Regions from separate parts of the Streptococcus sp. ELY_125 genome, predicted to be linked through region 2. Evidence: predicted binding sites of a transcription regulator. Region 2 holds the regulator's gene; the other holds the start of a gene.
What was found. The regulator HrcA, encoded in region 2, represses chaperone genes, less so after heat shock. The targets are predictions, from matches to a motif close to TTAGCACTCNNNNNNNNNGAGTGCTAA.
Positions count from the first base shown of each region.

Region 1 (9,879 bases), on a different contig from region 2:
AGGTCGTATTTGGTCCTTTATTCTGACTTGGATTCTTCAATATATCTTCATACTACTTTGGACTTTGCTCCTCATTATCCCTGGCATCATCAAAGCTTACTCTTATGCTATGTCTATCTATATCGTTGATGATCTTAAACGACAAGGAAAAAAACTAACAGCTACCGAAGCCATCACCAGATCCAAGCATTTGATGAAGGGACACAAATGGGAACTTTTCGTCCTTGATCTCAGTTTTCTTGGTTGGTGGCTCTTAGCAACCCTAACCCTTGGAATCGGCTATCTCTGGCTCTACCCTTACATCCTAGCGACACATGCTGAGTTCTACCGGACTCTCATTGGTCAAAATCCAGCTGCTCTAACGGATTAAAAGCTACTCCCATATTGAAAAGAAAAAACGGAAGGTTCAGATGAGCCTTCCATTTTTATAAGTTAGTGAGGAATATAATTCATTCATCATAGCAAGCCAGCCTAATCTTTCAGCCAATTATGATAGCTAGAAAGCCTTTAACGTTACAGTACAAAAAAGAGACAGCTGATAACACTGTCTCTTTAGAGTTAGCAAGAAGAGTCTGGGACAAAAATCCAGATCCATTAGCATTATCCTAGATTTACCAGATCGACGCAGTGGTTGGGAGTAAGACTTGTTGGTATAGCCAACAAGTCTTACTCCCACACAGTTCATTAGGTGCTTTATCTTCAATGAACCGCTGCTGATTGGCGGTCCTTATCTTGGGGCGCTTCCCTATCTTTAGGCGACTCCTTAAACAGTCCACTGGACTGTTTAACTACCACCTAAGTGATAGCTCCAACAGTCTGGGGATAGACTGCCAAAGCCTGCCACCTAAAAACAGGAAAGTGGCAGAGCCCTGAGCCTTAAAATAAGAGAGCGAGGAAAATCAAAATCGTGATTTTACCTCGATTTACTGATTGAGTCCCACTCTCTTAACCAGCCAGCTCCTTTGCTACTTAGATAGGTTGTCTCTATTACATCATGCCACCCATCATACCTGGATCCATAGCTGGTGCTGCCGGTGCTGATGACTCTTCTGGGTGATCAGCGACAACAGCTTCAGTTGTTAGAATGAGGCTAGCAACAGAAGCTGCATTTTGCAGGGCCGAACGGCTAACTTTGACAGGATCGATGATTCCTGCTTCAACCATATCTACCCAGCTTCCATCGGCTGCATTAAAGCCTGTACCAACAGCGCTAGCTTTAAGTTTTTCGATGATAACGGAACCTTCATAGCCAGCGTTACGGGCAATTTGACGAACGGGTTCTTCAAGCGCACGCAGAACAATGTTACGGCCAGTTGCTTCATCCCCCTTCACATCAAGAGAGGCAACTTTTTCAATGACATTAACAAGGGCTGTACCACCACCGGCAACGATACCTTCTTCAACAGCAGCGCGAGTTGCATTAAGGGCATCTTCAATGCGGAGTTTCATTTCTTTTAATTCGGTTTCAGTCGCAGCACCAACCTTGATAACTGCAACACCACCAGATAATTTTGCCAACCGTTCTTGCAACTTTTCACGATCAAAGTCTGATGTTGTTGTTTCTAATTGTGATTTGATCAAGTTGACACGCTCTGTAATGGCAGAGGCTTCGCCAGCTCCTTCAACAATCACTGTTGAATCTTTGTCAATAGTGATTTTAGCAGCCTGACCAAGAGAAGCGATGCTGGCATCCTTGAGTTCCAGACCGAGGTCTTCGGTAATGACAGTACCACCAGTCAAAACAGCAATATCTTCCAACATAGCCTTGCGGCGATCACCAAAACCTGGTGCTTTAACCGCAACAACATTAAAGGTTCCGCGAATCTTATTTAGAACCAATGTAGGTAAAGCTTCTCCATCAACATCGTCTGCGATAATCAAGAGCGGGCGGCTGGTTTTAAGTACTTCTTCTAAAAGAGGAAGAACATCTTGGATATTTGAAATTTTCTTATCGGTAATCAAGATATAAGGATTATCCAGATCAGCAACCATCTTTTCATTATCGGTTACCATGTATTGAGAAAGGTAACCGCGATCAAATTGCATCCCTTCAACAACGTCCAATTCAGTTTCCATACCACGGGACTCTTCAATGGTGATGACACCGTCATTGCCAACTTTTTCCATAGCTTCTGAAATGTATTCACCAACTTTTTCAGAACGTGAAGATACAGCAGCAACTTGCGCAATAGCTTCTTTACCAGAAACTGGTTGAGCGATAGCTTTTAAGCCTTCAACAGCTGTTGCAACAGCTCTTTCGATACCGCGACGGATACCGATTGGGTTAGCTCCTGCTGTTACATTTTTAAGCCCTTCGCGAACGATGGCTTGGGTTAAAACAGTGGCTGTAGTTGTTCCGTCACCTGCAATATCATTAGTTTTTGAAGCAACTTCTGAAACTAATTTGGCCCCCATGTTTTCAAAATGGTCTTCTAGTTCGATTTCCTTAGCAATAGTTACACCGTCATTCGTAATCAAGGGTGAACCAAAGGATTTTTCCAAAACAACATTACGACCTTTAGGGCCAAGCGTTACCTTAACAGTATCTGCCAGCGCATCAACCCCGCGCACCATAGCAGAACGGGCATCGGCTGAAAATTTAATATCTTTTGCCATAATAGTTACTTTCCTACTTTCTAAAGTTTCTATTTATAAAATTATTACAGACATGGGGCAGCTAGCCGATTAGGCTAATACAGCTAAAATATCTGCTTCACGAATGATTGAGACCTTGTCATCACCGTCTTTGACGTCAAGACCAGCTCCATTTTCAACGAGTACTTTATCACCCGCAGAAACGCTTGGAGCAACGAGTTCTCCTGTCAAGGTGCGACTACCCTGACCAACGGCTACAACAGTCGCTGTTTTAGTGGCTTCATGAGAGCCGCCTGCTAAAACAAAACCACTTGCTGTCGTTTCTTCTACTTCTTCAAATTTTACAACAATACGATCACCTAATGGCTTCAACATAATAAACCTCCAATATTTTTTAGCACTCTAATATCTTGAGTGCTAATTACACTTATCATTGTATCATTTGGTCAAAAATAGTCAAGAAAAAACTCTGTCTTCCGACAAAGTTTTTGTTTTATTTTGCTTTTGCCCGAGTCATCTTTTCTTCAAAGTCATCGATAACTTTTTGGACATTAAGGCGCCCCTTGTAAATACCGTAGCCAAAGAGCAGCATTCCTAATACTCCCAAGATAATCAGGACAATACCGATAATACGAACGACGAGATATGCTGAAAGCAGATAAACTAAGATGATACCAATGCTAGCGATGAGAAACATCAGCGTAAACCAACGTCCTAGATTTTCAATCATATGCTTTTGGTAGGCAATCTCCTTCTCATAACCGGTGATAAATTCTTTTTCTGTCAGCATAAGCGCTCCATTTTTTGATTTAGTATTTTAATCCTGGATCGAAGAAGCCTGTCAGGACACCAACAAGAGCAAGAACTACTAAGAGCAGCATAACTTTAATTGGCGACATATTTTTCTTAGCCATCAACCACCAGCAGAAAACGGTAATTAAAGCTGTTAACAAGCCTGGATAAACACCATCCAACTGGTCTTGCAACACTAAGAAAGCTTTTCCAGAAGAATTCTTCAATTCAAAGGCTGTTTTAATAGGAACCCAAGTTGCAGCTACAGCACCGACAACCATACCACCAACAATAGCTACGGCTTTACGGATAGCTTGTCCTTGGGGGCCAACCAAAACTTCAACTGCCTTATCCCCAAGTTCATAACCCTTGAAGTAGGCAAAACGCATACCAAAGTAGGCTAAGAGATTCCAAACCACAATATAGAATATCGCACCGACCGGCGAACCGCCAGTTGACAAGCCAAGGGCAATCCCTAAGATAATTGGAATCAAAGTACCGACAACAAGGGAATCACCGATACCAGCAACGGGTCCCATCAAACCAGCACGTAGACCATTGATAGTTTCATCATCAACACCATCTGAACCATTCGCACGAGCTTCTTCCAAGCCAGCTGTTACCCCAACAATAAGGGAACCAAGTTGTGGTTCTGTATTGAAGAAGGCCGTATAGGTCTGCATAGAACGCGCTTTATCATCTTCATTATCGTAAAGCTCTTCAACGATTGGCAGCATAGAGGTTAGGTAACCAAAGGTCTGCATATGCTCTTGTGAGAAGCAGGTTAAGTTCCCATAATACCAATGATGGAAGGATTTAGTTAGTGTTTTCTTTGAAATTTTCTTTTGAGCCATCTTAGATATCCTCCTCATCGTCATCAAATTCTAGATTATCTGCACCAGCTACTGCTGTAGCCTTAGCGTTTTTAGCCATTTCTAGTTCATAGAACAAGACCGCAAAGATAAGGGAAATGACTGCACATGATACCAAGTTCAATCCCAATGATGCTGCAAGGGTAAATCCAACAAAGAATGGGATAAAGTCAACTGCCTTATCAACAATTTGTTTCAAAAGAATAGCAATCCCTACACATGGGAGCAAGGAACCTACCGTAAAGAGGGTCTTCATCGGAATACCGTCCAGTGGCAGTGCTTCTTTCAACGCCGTAACTGCGCTTGCTCCTAGTTTACACATAATTAGCGTCGGAATGAATGAAAAGATGATATGGGAGACCCAAGGAAGGCCCCAGTCTACTGCGTACAGTTTTTTATAATCTCTCTTTTCAACAGCTCTCCAGCCGATGTGCTGCCATACCAGGTTCATAGTAGCTGTTCCGTAGAAAAGCACGGTACCAATAGTACCTACCAAGGTTCCCATTGATTTTGCAAGATTAGCTGCATCAGCTGAATTAGCTGACAGTCCTTGTGAGTGAATAGCAACCATCGCCAAAGGAATACCAATATAAGATACCGCACGAACATCAGCTGATACAGTACCACCAGGTGTTACCAAGGCGATGTAAACAAGCTGCATAGCAACCCCACAAACGATACCTGTTTTAAGGTCTCCAAGAATCAGGCCACAGACCAGACCTCCGACTAAGGGACGACCTAAAGTGTAGTTACCAATGGTGGTACCACCTAGGCCAGGCATGGAAGACAAACAGGCAAACAAGCCAAGAATGGCTGCTTGTAACCAAGAAATTGTCATAATATTTCTCCTTTATTTAAGATACTAAGAGCGTCAGCGAGCAAAGGCAAAATAGCAGGTTCGACGAAGAGTCGCAAGACTCTAGGAGAAGCTGTCTTTTTGACACAGATCGCAGCTCGTGTTCAATTAGCAAGATACAAAGGGCATGAAGAAATCCGTATAAAAATAGGAAACGGACGCTGTGTCGTAAGGACACAAGGACGTTTATCTTTTTTACTAGGATTTTAGCCCGTGTTCAGTTAACAAGATACTAAGACGTTACGAGAAAACTGGCGACAATCGCCTTTCTCTTTATCACCAGACAAAACTGCTTATAGGCAGTTTCTACAAAGTTAGTAAGGTAGATAGGTAAGCCATCATAACGATTGCCGTAGTTTACCCAGTGTTTTAAAACCTAGACAAGCCTTCTACGTTAATAACCAAATTGTGATTTAAAGTCTGACCAGTAGCCGATAGAAACATCTGGTAGGAGCTGGAATTTCACCTTGTAACCAGCTTTCTCAATCTCTTCAATAGCATCGGCCTCTTCTTGAGTGATTGACTGGTTGTTACCAAGTTTGGCAGCACCGGGGCGATCATTAGCTGGACCGACAATAATTTCTTTAATATCATCTGGTACAAAGCCTTGATCCACCAAAATTTCCTTCATATCGATAGGATTCTTAGCGATAAGGAAGTAGCGGCTGTCAGAATCTGTTACTTTTTTAGATTTTTGCGCAAAAGCTTCTTTGGTCCAAACAAAAGTTTTCTTATCCGATGCTCCCTTGTAAGCTTGGATTAATACCTTATTATTGGCAGCTGCGTCATTTACCGCAATCAACCCATCGCATGGGTACTCTTTTGCCCAACGTGTTACAGTTTGACCGTGAATCATACGGTCATCGATACGAACAAATGAAATTGACATGTTCTTCTCTCCTCTTAAAATAAATTTAGCCTAAGGCTAGTTATAATTACAATAAAATGGTTAGCAAAATTGCTAAATATAGCATTTTTACCAGCTAGAAAGACTTGAAGTTGACCATCAAGCACTACTAACTAAATGTCATCATCGTCGTCAGCATCATCATCACCAGATACTTGGAATTGCTGAAGAGCTGTTGAAGCTTCCGATAGAATATTTTCTGCCAGAGCTTCCCCTTCCAGCATATCCTTCATGACAACAGCTGTTAGAGCGGCTGTTAAGTTCATTCCGCCAATGACCAGCGCTGTATCCAATTTTCCTTTTTCGGCCAAAACATTTAGGAATGTTGTCAGGGGACTACCGCCGACAATATCCGCTAGGACAACAAACTCATCCTGCTCATTTGTCTGAGCTTCCAAGCCTTCCTTGATTTGACTAGCAAAGTCATCAACTGACTTACCATTCTGCAGACCAAAAGCTAGAACTTGATCAATCTTATCGCCAGCAAACATGGCCAACGAGGTTTTCAATCCCTCGGCCAAGCCACCGTGACTGACTAACACCAGATACTTCATAAGACCCTCCTTTTATTGTCTTTATTTTACAAAAATTGGAAACGCTTTTACATTGTTGTTTGTCATATCATACGATTAACACTTGTCACTCGTGAAATGACATTTGTCACTTAAAAAGAAAAAGTGTTGGGAAGACAAGATTCTAAGGCGCTTGTCTTCCCAACACTTTTATTTGTAGTTTACTTACGCTGCTAATAGGCCGCAGTCCCTCATTGAGCGAGCGTTTTTAATTGGTTTTAATTATTGGAGATTAGTCTAGTTTTTGCCTACTGGTTCAGCTTATCCTGAATTGCCTGTAAATCATCGTCCAAGCTGTCCTCCGATATGGACTGAGCTATGAGGTAATCAGCCTTGTCTAATATCTCCTGGGTGGTTAAAGAGCGAGGTTCAACACGCGAGTGTGAGAGCATAGCTGTCAAATTGTCGGTAGTAAGAGCGTTACCACCGAGGCTATCCTGATTAAAAAGCTTAGTCATAGAACTGCTTGTTACCACGGATTTCTTCACAGAGGCTCCAGGAGAATTCTTCATTAGTTGGCTCTGATGTTCATTCTCAACCAAAAGTTTCATAAATTCCCAAGCTAGACTTTTATGACCGCTCTTAGATGAAATTCCAAAAAGGGAAGTCTGGAGTTGATTAGGAATTACTCTGGAGGATTTTACGGGCATGCGAACACAGGTCCACTCAAAAGAGGAATATTTGGCAACATGATAAGGGTAAGGTTTATAGGTCCGATATTCCGCCAGAGTCATGGGCATAAAGGCTACATTCCCCTTATCAAAATCTTTTGAGGTCAATTTGGTTGTTCCAGATAGCTTATCCAGCTTAGTATAATAGTCTAGTGCCGATTTGATTTGGGGATTGTTGATGGAGACTTTTTGTGAGTTGTCAGCGGCGAAAATAGACAGCCCGTAGGCTGATACTGCATCCCGCCAACTGTATTCGGTCACTCCAAATTGGTCAAGATTACCATCCCCATCACTATCCTTAGTCAACCTTTTACACAGCTGATAAAACTCTTCCAAGTCCCAACCTTCTTCAGGAATCCTGACACCCGCCTGCTTGAGTAAATCCTTGTTAATACAAAGCATCATGACATTATTTTCATAGGGCAGACCATAGCTTTTACCTCGGTATTGGCCAGCTTTGAGACTGGATTGATAAAAATCATTGGTATTGAGCTTCTTAAAATAGGGGCTGAGATTGAGAAGAGTCTGGTTTTGAGCTAAAGAACTAAAACTGCCGTCAGGAACCATAAAAATATCAGGTGTCTGTCCTAGAACAATCTTGTCTGACAGCCAGTCAGCATAATCATCCTTATCAATACCGCTTTCATAAGTCACCTCAACATTAGGGTGCTCCTTTTCAAACCTAGCAATAACATGATCCATCAAGCGAGTCCCTTCATCACTGGGGACATTCCAACTGCTATCTGTATAGAGTCCCAACTCCAAGTGAACAGTATGAAAACGGCTCCAGTAAATCAGGCTGACCACCCCTAAAAGGAGGGAAAGCAGCAGCAACATCTGCCAGTGAAGCTTCTTCCACTTATGTTTTACCATATATCTAATCCTCAAAATTTCTGGTTGTCACACCTGTTTGAACAGCCCAAATAGCCAGCTGGGTTCGGTCACGCAGGGAAAGTTTGGAGAGGATATTAGATAGATAGTTGCGAATAGTCCCTTCTGACAGATAAAGTTTTGTCGCAATTTCTTTATTGGACAAGCCAAACCCAACTTGCTGGATAATTCGCCATTCAGCTTTAGATAAATCAGCTACCTGATCATCTTCTACCTGAATACTCAAATTTGATTGGGCCATCTGCGAGAACAGCTTAAACACCTTAGTTGCAATATCTGGATTGAGCATAGATTTGCCATCGTAGACAGTAATAATTGCTTTATAAAGCTCCTGTGTTGATACTCCCTTTAAGAGGTAGCCCGAAGCACCAAACTTAAGTGCACTAAAAATAAAATCATCATCATCAAAGGTCGTCAAGATAATAATTTTAACATCTGGATACAGTTCTTTTACCCGCTGAGTACACATAACACCGTCCATTTTAGGCATGCGAATATCCATTAAGATAACATCAGGACGCTCGGAGGCAATAGCTTCTAAAACTTCAAAGCCATTGCTAGCCGTTCCAACGACATCTATATCTTCGTGGGCTGACAGAATAATTTGAAGGGAGTCGCGGATCAGCTCCTGATCATCTGCAATCATCACCTTAATCATGAATTTGTCCTTTCATTCTCGGTATAGTAATATGAGTTAAAAAGCCTTGGCTGCCATCATAAGAGATACGGCCGCCAACCATGCTGAGCCGTTCCCGCATCTGCATAAGACCATAGCCCATATTGATATGCTCGCATCCTTGGCCATCATCGTGAATGACGATACGGTAAGAGGTATCATCCTGATAACATCGAATAGTGACTATGCTGGCATGACCGTGGCGCAAAGAATTGGTGACCGACTCCTGAATAGCTCGAAAGATAATGTCCTCGGTTGTGACATCTAAGTCAACATCTCCCCAGTCGTAGACAAAATCAATCTGCAAGGAGGATAAACTTTGGTACTCCAGCAACATATTTTTGAGTGCTTCTTTCAGTGTATGACCTTCCAAAGCCCCCGGTCGAAGTTTATTAAGAGAGCGACGGACATCCTGAATACTATTGCGCACGACTAGAGACATCTTATCGACTTGTTCCTTAGCCTTATCAGGGTTCAAATCAATCAGCACCGAGACAGCGTCCATTCCCGACGAAATTCCTGTCAAAGCATGACCTAAGGTATCATGGATTTCGCGTGAAATCCGCTTGCGTTCACGATCTTCGGTAATTTTTTCCGTTAGATCTGCGTAGGCATTCAGATCCTCATTAATTTTAGCAATTTCCTGCAGTTTTTCCTGCATTTCCTGACGTTCCTTGGCACTAATAACAATGTAAAAAATAAAAGAACCGAAAAAAGCAACAAGATTAAAGGAATAGAGAAGGTTTTTGACTAGCTTAAAACCAAATTGTGTCTGTTCCGAATAAAATTCTAAGTAGGTGTCCAAAGAAGGAATCTTGATAATACTGGATAAGACATCTGGATCAGAGATGAGAAGCATAAGCGAACTCATAAACAGCACTGCTGCCCAGCTGCGCTTGCGCTGCAAAACAGTATAGTCTAAGCTAAAAAAGATATCTAAAAACACTAGCAGAAAAATACCATTATAAGAATATTGGAGAGTCTTGAAAACTGCTAGCATCACTAAAAACTCTAGCAGAATCAATCCAGCTGCTAAATTGAAATTAG
Region 1 covers NZ_JBZFUM010000003.1:93,087-102,965, reverse strand. Annotated here, with positions in the region: gene AC4HAL_RS02305 (DUF975 family protein) at 1-370, shown strand, start outside; gene groL (chaperonin GroEL) at 988-2,616, opposite strand; gene groES (co-chaperone GroES) at 2,686-2,970, opposite strand; gene AC4HAL_RS02290 (DUF202 domain-containing protein) at 3,089-3,385, opposite strand; gene AC4HAL_RS02285 (PTS system mannose/fructose/sorbose family transporter subunit IID) at 3,405-4,241, opposite strand; gene AC4HAL_RS02280 (PTS mannose/fructose/sorbose/N-acetylgalactosamine transporter subunit IIC) at 4,243-5,097, opposite strand; gene AC4HAL_RS02275 (PTS sugar transporter subunit IIB) at 5,510-6,004, opposite strand; gene AC4HAL_RS02270 (PTS sugar transporter subunit IIA) at 6,136-6,576, opposite strand; gene AC4HAL_RS02265 (ABC transporter substrate-binding protein) at 6,843-8,138, opposite strand; gene AC4HAL_RS02260 (response regulator) at 8,143-8,814, opposite strand; gene AC4HAL_RS02255 (sensor histidine kinase) at 8,807-9,879, opposite strand, start outside.
Region 1: the regulator HrcA is predicted to act here: its motif matches at 2,990-3,016, upstream of groES (co-chaperone GroES).

Region 2 (9,879 bases):
ATGACTTGCCCATAGGCATGAACGCCACTATCCGTTCGTCCAGCTCCATGTACCTTTACAGGAAAACCACTGTTTAGTCGCTGCAAAGTTTTTTCTAACTCTTCTTGAACTGACCGTTCCTTAGTCTGCCTCTGAAAGCCCGCAAACAGGGTGCCATCATAAGAGATAATCGCCTTGTATCTTACCATAGCCTTATTTTAGCATGATTAATCAGTCTCGCCCAGAGAAAAAGAGTCAATCTGTCCCCGGACAGATTGAACCTATAAAAAAACTATTCCATTTTATGTAGGAACAGCTACATTCGGGAATAGTTTCTTTTGATTTTGATAACTTAATGACCTTGTTCTAAATATCTGCCCTTTGATTATAAATCTATTCAGCATCAAAGGCGTCTTTAACCTTATCAAAGAATCCTTTTTTCTTAGGTTGAATACTGCTTTCGCCGCTGGCTGCTGCAAAAGCCATCAGGGCCTCTTTTTGTGCCTCATTAAGCTTAGTAGGAGTGACAACATTAATCGTTACATGCTGATCCCCCTGACTGCCCCCGCGCAGACGAGGAGCTCCTTTACCCTTGAGACGGAAAGTTTTACCCGTTTGAGTACCTTCAGGAATCGTCATTTCAACATCACCATGGACTGTCGGTACCTCAACAGTATCTCCAAGAGCAGCTTGGGCAAAACTGATATTCAAGGTATAGTAGATAGTTGAACCATCACGTTCAAATTTCTTGCTTGGTAAGACATTAATAATAACGAAGAGATCACCGTAAGGACCGCCGTTAAACCCTGCTTCCCCTTGACCTTGCAAACGGATCTGTTGACCAGTTTCAACACCTGCTGGCACCTTAACAGAAACCTTATGTGATTTCTTTTCATGACCACTACCTTGACAAGTCGTACATGGATCCTTAATTTCCTTACCAGTACCATGGCAGACATCACAAGTCACCTGGCGGCGCATCATACCAAGGGGCGTTTGAGTATCTACATTGATCACACCTTGACCGTGACATCGACTGCAGGTCACTGGACTCGTTCCAGGCTTGGCCCCAGAACCATGACAGGTGTGACACTCAGCTTCCCGATTATAGGTAACATCTTTTTCAGCCCCAAAAACCGCCTCTTCAAATTTCAAGTTCAAGCGATATTGCAAATCATCACCTTGACGTGGCGCATTGGGATTGCGGCTAGTACCTCCACCAAAGAAACTGGAAAAGATATCTTCGAAACCACCGAATCCTGCGCTATCGAAACCGCCAAAACCGCCACCGAATCCTGCATTGGCACCGTCTGGTCCATACTGATCATAAGCAGCACGTTTTTGCTCGTCTCCCAAGGTTTCGTAAGCCTCTTGAATATCCTTGTATTTTTGCTCAGCCCCAGGCTCTTTGTTGATGTCTGGGTGGTATTTCTTAGACATCTTACGATAGGCTTTTTTGATTTCATCTTGCGAGGCATCCTTGGACACCCCCAGACGGTCATAATATTCTTGATTGTTCATAATTTATGATACAAAAGGCGTTAAGAAAACCGTATGAAAATAGGAAACTGACGCAGTGTGTCAAACACACTAGGAAGTTTATCTTTTTCACTAGGTTTTTAGCCTGTGTTCGAATAAACGAACTTGTATTCCTTTCTATTGATGTACTATGAGAAAACAGAAAATCCTGATTTTCTAGACGATTTATCTTTTCACACAAATTTTTAGGGCGGGTTCAATTCCTTTCTATAAAGTTTTTTTCTGTGGACAAACTCCTAAGAGACTTAAAAAATAGAAAACTGTCCGATGATTCCTTGCATCTAGATAAAGCTTATCTTTTTGGCACAGTCCTTAGTCCGCGTTCAGTTGAGAACACCTGTATTTCTTTCTGTTTAAGCTTGGAAAATCCTTACCGAAAATTGATAAAATCGCTATCAAAATTGCAAAGAAATAATTAGTCAAAGTAGCTAATGGAAGCAGTTTACAGCATGTTTGTGACCTGCCCTCATCACTCTTATAGAGGTGAGACGACGAAATCACAACTCTGCTGATCGATTTTTGCCTTATTCTCAAAAACAGAGGCTGAGTTGCAACCTCTGCAGTTGGTTTTATAGTAGAGTTACTATCTCGCTTTCGAATTTCCACGCTCAGGGTAGAACAGTTCACAGGTCTTGCCACCAGCTCATCATTTTTTGGCTCGTAGGATAAATTGCCCACTGGGTGGGGCGTTTTTGCGACACGAGGATGCAAAATCGATAATATTTTACTGACGAGTTAGTAAGACACCTAGGTTATTCGCTATAGCGACAACTGTTAACTGATGAGCTCTTTAGTATAGTCGTCAGTTTTGGTGGGTTATTTCTCCGTGAACTCCCCATCTACAACATCATCGCCACCATTACCGTTATTGTCAGCTGAGTCAGTTGCTTGCGCACCTTCTGCTCCGCCAGCTGCCTGCTGCTCAGCAGCAGCTTGTTCGTAAAGTTTTACCGCAAGAGCTTGAGCTTTTTCATTGAGAGCTTCAAGTTTAGACTTCATGTCGTCAAGATTGCCTGATTCCTGAGCGGCTTTTAATTCATCAAGAGCTGATTGGGCTGCGTCACGTTCGCTATCGAAGCCTTTGCCTTCAGTTTCTTTAATGGTCTTTTCTGTTGCAAAGATCGCTTGGTCAACTTCATTCTTGAGATCAACTTCTTCTTTACGCTTAGCATCAGCGTCAGCATTGGCCTCCGCATCTTTCATCATGCGATCGATTTCTTCTTCAGAAAGACCGTCATTTGACTTGATAACAATGTGCTGTTCTTTTTGCGTACCAAGGTCTTTGGCTTTAACCGATACAATACCGTTCTTGTCAATATCAAAGGTTACTTCGATTTGTGGTACACCACGAGGAGCAGCTGGAATATCGGTCAATTGGAAACGTCCAAGTGTCTTGTTATCAGCTGCCATTGGGCGTTCCCCTTGGAGAACATGGATATCAACAGCTGGTTGGTTATCGGCTGCGGTTGAAAAGACTTGTGACTTAGAAGTTGGGATAGTTGTGTTGCGGTCAATCAACTTCGTGAAGACACCGCCCATAGTTTCGATACCAAGTGACAGTGGGGTCACATCAAGAAGCACGACGTCTTTGACATCACCAGTGATGACACCACCTTGAATAGCAGCACCCATGGCTACGACTTCATCAGGGTTTACAGATTTGTTTGGTTCTTTACCAGTTTCAGCCTTAACTGCTTCAACAACAGCAGGGATACGCGTTGAACCACCAACTAAGATGACTTCATCAATTTCTGACAGGCTCAAATCAGCATCAGACAAAGCTTGGCGAACAGGGGTCTTGGTGCGGTCAACAAGATCGCGAGTCAAATCATCAAATTTAGCACGTGTTAATGAGACTTCCAAGTGGAGCGGTCCAGCATCACCCGCAGTGATGAAAGGCAGGCTGATTTGTGTTTGGGTGACACCCGACAAGTCCTTCTTAGCTTTTTCGGCAGCATCTTTCAAACGTTGCAGAGCCATCTTGTCAGTTGACAGGTCAATGCCATTTTCTTTCTTGAATTCATCAACCAAGTAGTCAATAATCTTTTGGTCGAAATCGTCACCACCTAGTTTATTATCACCAGCAGTAGCCAATACATCGAAGACACCATCGCCTAACTCAAGGATAGAGACATCAAAGGTACCGCCACCAAGGTCAAACACTAAGATTTTTTCATCTTTATCTTGTTTATCAAGACCATAAGCAAGGGCTGCTGCAGTTGGTTCGTTGACGATCCGTTCGACTTCAAGACCAGCGATTTTACCAGCATCTTTAGTTGCTTGACGTTGCGCATCATTGAAGTAGGCCGGAACAGTGATGACAGCCTTTTCAACTTTTTCACCAAGATAATCTTCAGCATATCCCTTGATGTATTGCAGAATCATAGCTGAAATTTCTTGAGGAGTATATTCTTTATCATTGGCAGAAACTTTTTCAGAGGTTCCCATTTTAGACTTAATGGAAATAACCGTATCTGGGTTTGTTACTGCTTGACGCTTAGCGGCATCACCGACAATGATTTCCCCATTTTTAAATGAAACAACCGAAGGAGTTGTACGGTTACCTTCTGGGTTAGCGATAATTTTACTTTCAGTGCCTTCAAGAACGGCAACTGCTGAGTTTGTTGTTCCTAAGTCAATACCAATAATTTTAGACATAATACAAGATACCAAGAACATTGAAACAGTCCAGCGACTGCTATTAACGTTCAATTCCTTTCAAAATTTAAATTATTATTCTTGTTCGTTATTTACTAGTTTTCTGTCATTTCGGACAAGTCAGTCTGTTACTAGTTTGATAGTAAAATCGATACCATTTTGCTATCGAGCTAGTAAGGAGTCTAGGCAATCCGCCATAGCGGTTGCCGTATAATGATGAGGCGTTTTAATGCCCATCATTATTGACTAGTTATACACCACCACCATAGCTGGCCGAAGCAGCCGATCGTGCAGTTTGTAGCCTTTTTGGAAGATTTCTGCAATACTGTCTGCTGGGTGCTCATCGTCAGCTGGTAAGGTCTGCACTGCCATGTGAAAATTGTGATCAAAGCTTTCGACTGTTACTTCTTCCACGCCTTCTTCTTTGAGAGCTTGGATCAGGCTTTCTTGTACCATTTCCAAGCCTTTTTTCACATCATCGCTCAAGCCCTCAACCGCTAAAGCACGCTCCAAATTATCCAAACTAGGCAAAATCGCCTTAGCTAGATCCTGTGAACGATACTTTTGCAGCTGCTGGCGCTCTTCATTGGCGCGTCGCTGAATATTTTGCATCTCCGCGTGAGCCCGCAGATATTTATTTTCAAAATCATCTGCCTTCGCAAGAGCTTCTTCAAGTTCTGATTTTTCAGGAGCCTCTTCATCATTATCGACTACAGTCGCCTCCTGCTGATTTTCTTCATCTTCAGAAACCGTTGTCACTGTCTCTTCAGCAGCCTCTTCGTTTTCTTTTTTAATATCTTCTGACATAATGCCTCCTATTTAATTTACCTCGTAATGATTACTGCTAAGATAGCGATAAAAATCCGCTAACTTCATCGTTAAAACCCGACTAACAATGCTAAGAAGTCCCAAAGTCCGCTGATAATCTACAGTAACAGGCCCCATAAGACTCAAGCTACCGAATCCACGATAAGGGATTAAAAATTTGTAGGATAACTGAGTCAAAGACTTAAGCCCTTGTTGATTTTCTTCAGCCAATCGAATAACATAAGGCTGCTCATCTTGAAATTGTTTTCTAATATCCAGAGCCAACTCTTGATTATTATCAAACAAGCGATAGGTTTTAACATCAGCATATCTGAGGAGATTCTCTTTACCAGATAAGAACAGTTTTTCTACAAACATTTCCTTAAAGATATGTTCAAATAATTCCAAGACATTATCTGTTACCTTGAAATAGCGTTGGACAATCTGCGGGATCTCAGTTCGAATCCGATAATGAATTTCCATCACTGTTTGCCCTAAAAAGCGTTCACATACCAGATTGCTTAAAGTGGCTAAATCCTCATCAAGAAAATTCTTGGGAATAGCAAACTGACTTGTAACAGTATTGGAATCATCAAAAGTCATGACAGCTAGAGCATCGTGGTGACTGAGCTTTACAATATCAAAAGCGCTCAAGCGCTGATTGCTAGGTTCAACATCCAGAGCAACAGCAGTACAGCCAGTCAGCTTTGCCAAAATATCACTAGCCTTTTGTAACAAATCCTCTAATTTAAAAAATTCAAAGTCAAAAGCCTTGACGACCTCATAAACATCCGCTTCATCAACACGCTCAAGATTTAACAAATGATTGACATAGTATTGAAAACCTTGACGACTGGGCAAGCGACCACTTGATGTATGAGCTTTTTCCAATAAACCAATTTTTTCTAAAGCAGCCATATCATTACGAATCGTAGCACTGCTAGAAGCAATGTAGTTCTGTAAAAGCTTTGATCCGACAGGTTCATGAGTCTGTGTAAACAATTCAATAATGACGGACAAAATATCATTTTGACGCTGTGTAATCATCCCCGACACCTCCTGTCAGATTTAGCACTCTTATGACACGAGTGCTAACTTATGTTTCTATTATACTGCTCTAAAAATTGATGTCAAGGGAAAAACTCAAAAAATTAGCACTCTTTCAAAAAGAGTGCTAAAAGACTTATTTCTACTGCAATTTGGGCAATAGGTTTAGAAACCTTCCATCCACCTCATTTATCATACTTTGTTAGCTGATGCTTCTGAATAATAGCAGTGAGTTTATCCGCATAATGAGGATCGGGACTAACGCCAGCTTTTTGCAAGGCTTGAACAGCAGTCGTGTATTCCTCAGCTGTTGCTACTGTTGTATAAAGCTGGGTCCCCCACAGTCCAGAACTCAATGCCTCCATATAAGCCGAAAGGCTACTCTGCCAGTCCGTATAAATGGCGTAAGGCTGCTTAACTGTCCGCCATTGACCCGATTCGTAAGACTGAGTCGTTAAAACAATCCTTGCCTGTCCTGATTGTGCTAACATACCTGTATAGTTGTGATAACGCACCGCTAGTAAATTAGAGCCATAGTCAGACGACTGAGCCATCTGGGCAATGATAATAGAAGCTTTGACTCCATACGCTTTGGATAGTTTTTGAGCAGTTGGAGCAACCTCCTTGATAAAAGCTTCCTGACTATAGTGAGATACCACCTTAGTGTTGGCAGCCTTAGTTCTCATGTTAAAAAGCAAGGGCAAAAGGATAAGGGCTAAAACAAAGCCAAAAACAATTATAAAAGGCCGAAATTTTAGCCTAGTTCTCATAAATATACCTCCTTACTTATTTCTTCTTGAGCACTGCAAGGTACTCTTCCAAGCTTAGATCATGCTCCGTCATATATTTGGCCGAGGCCTTACCGACATAGCGGAAATGCCAGTCTTCATAGTCTACGCCTGTTGAGTCACTTTTGCCCTTTTCAAAGCGTAACACAAAACCATATCGGGGGGCCAACTTCTTAATTTGAGAAACAACAGTTGGATCGCTTTCGTTAAGATTGTCAACGGTACTCATATCAATAGCTAAACCTGTCTGATGTTCACTAGCACCTGCCGGCTGCGAATAGGTCTTGACCTTTTCCTTGGCCTCATCCTCGCTCAAACTAGGATCACTGGACATTTCTTGTTTAACATAAGAACTAAAGAGCTCCTCCTGATAGGCGACACTGCGATAGCCTGAAATCAAATGCTCACTGCTATCAATTTGTTGGGCCGCCTCTAAAAAATCTCTAACATTATCAGCAATTCGAGAATCCACCTCTATATTATCCACTGAAGTCAATTCAGGATTAAGTTCTTCTGTAAGATTATCCCGATTGACAAGAATCAGCTGCCAATCGTCTGCTGAAACATTTGGTAATTCTGCAGTTGCTTTAGACTCTTTCATAGCAGATTGATGAGAAGACGAATTGACTTGAGACTGGTGAGATTCTTGTTTATCACGAACATAGGCAACACCAAAAATAATTAGCAGGGCAGCGATAAAAGCTACCAAGAGATTGCGATTACGACTTTTCATACACTTCCTTTTCTAACAATTCTCTGCCTTTTTGGCGATAAGACATATCACCGATAGCATCAATATGAAATCGACCTTCTTCATAAGTCAGCTGACAAACACTGCCATTATCTAGAGCTAGACTGCGCGGTAAAGTTGAATCCAGCAATCCCATCAGTGTGCCGATAGTCATACCGTGGCTAACTACGATAGCATCACCACCCCCTTGACTCTCAACTTCCTTAGCAATATCGGTAAATCCCGAAAGGATCCGTTCCCTCAGCACATCCCAAGGCTCAGCCCAGCCTGCTGTATCAACGGCTAAAATAGCATCAGCCATATCCTTATATGTCAGCTCTTCAACAGGCTTATCAAAAACCCGTGGCATAACACCGTTAAAGAGTTCAGCATCATACCCTCCGTCCAAACTACCAAAGCACCACTCACGAATCCGCTTATCCCGCTTATAAGGAATCGTCTCTTGCCCCAGTTCACTCAGGATAATTTCCATCGTCTGTAGAGTCCGGCCACTGTCGCTAGAGTAAGCCGCAGCAAAATGCAAACCGGCCGCTTTCAAGCCAAGACCCAACTCCTTGATTCCTTTTTCTCCATCTTTCGTCAAGGGTGTATCTGACCACCCCTGCGCCCGACCAATTGTATTAAACATGGTTTTCCCGTGACGGGCAATAAATAGTCGTGTTTTTGCCATAATAAGACCTTCTCCCGAGTTTTTTATTATTATACCAAATTTAAGCCAATTAAAACACCTATCAAAAAATAGGTGTCCAATAATTAATTTTTAAAACTATGAATAGGGGCAGGAATCTGACCACCTCTCGCAATAAAATCTGCAGATGATTTCTTGTTGACAGACATAACTGGGGCTGCACCCAACAGACCGCCGAATTCGATCATATCGCCTTCTTTTCCTTTAGGAATAATGCGCACCGCTGTTGTCTTCTGATTGATCACGCCGATAGCTGCCTCATCAGCAATCATGGCCGCAATAGTCTCTGCTGGGGTCTCCTCGGGAATAGCAATCATGTCTAAACCAACCGAACAAATCGCTGTCATTGCTTCTAATTTTTCCAGATTCAGAGAACCGCTTTGCACTGCTGCAATCATCCCTTCATCCTCCGACACAGGGATAAAGGCACCGGATAGACCGCCAACTTGGTTGCAGGCCATAACACCGCCCTTTTTGACTTGGTCATTAAGCAGAGCCAGCGCTGCCGTTGTACCATGAGTGCCGACTGTCTCCAGCCCCATTTCTTCAAGAACTCGAGCAACTGAATCGCCGACTGCCGGAGTCGGAGCAAGCGACAGATCAACAATACCAAACTTAACACCCAAGCGCTCCGACGCCAAACTACCTACTAATTGGCCAATTCGAGTAATTTTGAAAGCTGTTTTTTTAACCGTTTCAGCGACAACGTCAAAGCTTTGACCGCGAACTTTTTCCAAAGCACGCTTAACCACCCCTGGTCCTGAGACACCAACATTAATGACAACATCGGCTTCTCCTACGCCGTGAAAAGCACCTGCCATGAAAGGATTGTCCTCAACAGCATTCGCAAAAACAACCAGCTTAGCAGGACCCATCTCAGAAGCTGCCGAAGTCTCCTTGATAATGCGCCCCATATCACGTACTGCAGTCATATTGATACCAGACTTGGTTGATCCGATATTGACAGATGAACAGACAAAGTCAGTCTCAGCCAAAGCTTGGGGAATAGAATTGATGAGAATTTCATCTCCCTTTTGATAGCCCTTTTGCACCAATGCTGAAAAACCGCCGATAAAATTAATACCAATATTTTTAGCTGCGCGATCCAGCGCCTTAGCTAAAGGAACATAACTGTCTGCATCCGTCGCTGCGCCAATGATGGAAATAGGTGTTACAGAGATACGTTTGTTGACAATTGGAATCCCCAATTCAGCTGAAATTTCATCCCCAACTTCAACCAACCTGCTCGCCTTATCAACAATTTTTTGGTAGACTTTTTCAGCAGCTCTACTGATATCTGAATCAATGCAATCAAGAAGAGAGATACCCATGGTAATGGTACGAACATCAAAATTCTGCTCTTCAATCATGGCTATGGTTTCTGTGACCTGCTTAATATCCATTTCCTTACCCCCTTATAAATTGTGCATGGCATCAAAAATAGCAGAGCTTTGAATATTAATCTTAACCTGCAGCCTCTCTCCCAGCGCTTCCAACTCAGAGCGCAAAATAGCAAAGTCCTTCTTCTCTTCTGAAGAAACTATGGCCATCATCATAAAATACTCATCTAAAATAGTTTGAGTAATATCATCAATGTTAAGACCTAAATCAGCTATTTTAGT
Region 2 covers NZ_JBZFUM010000017.1:8,137-18,015, forward strand. Annotated here, with positions in the region: gene truA (tRNA pseudouridine(38-40) synthase TruA) at 1-188, opposite strand, end outside; gene dnaJ (molecular chaperone DnaJ) at 373-1,500, opposite strand; gene dnaK (molecular chaperone DnaK) at 2,335-4,176, opposite strand; gene grpE (nucleotide exchange factor GrpE) at 4,423-4,983, opposite strand; gene hrcA (heat-inducible transcriptional repressor HrcA) at 4,996-6,030, opposite strand; gene AC4HAL_RS07610 (glycoside hydrolase family 73 protein) at 6,216-6,800, opposite strand; gene AC4HAL_RS07615 (M15 family metallopeptidase) at 6,817-7,551, opposite strand; gene AC4HAL_RS07620 (histidine phosphatase family protein) at 7,538-8,239, opposite strand; gene AC4HAL_RS07625 (PFL family protein) at 8,323-9,660, opposite strand; gene AC4HAL_RS07630 (ACT domain-containing protein) at 9,673-9,879, opposite strand, start outside.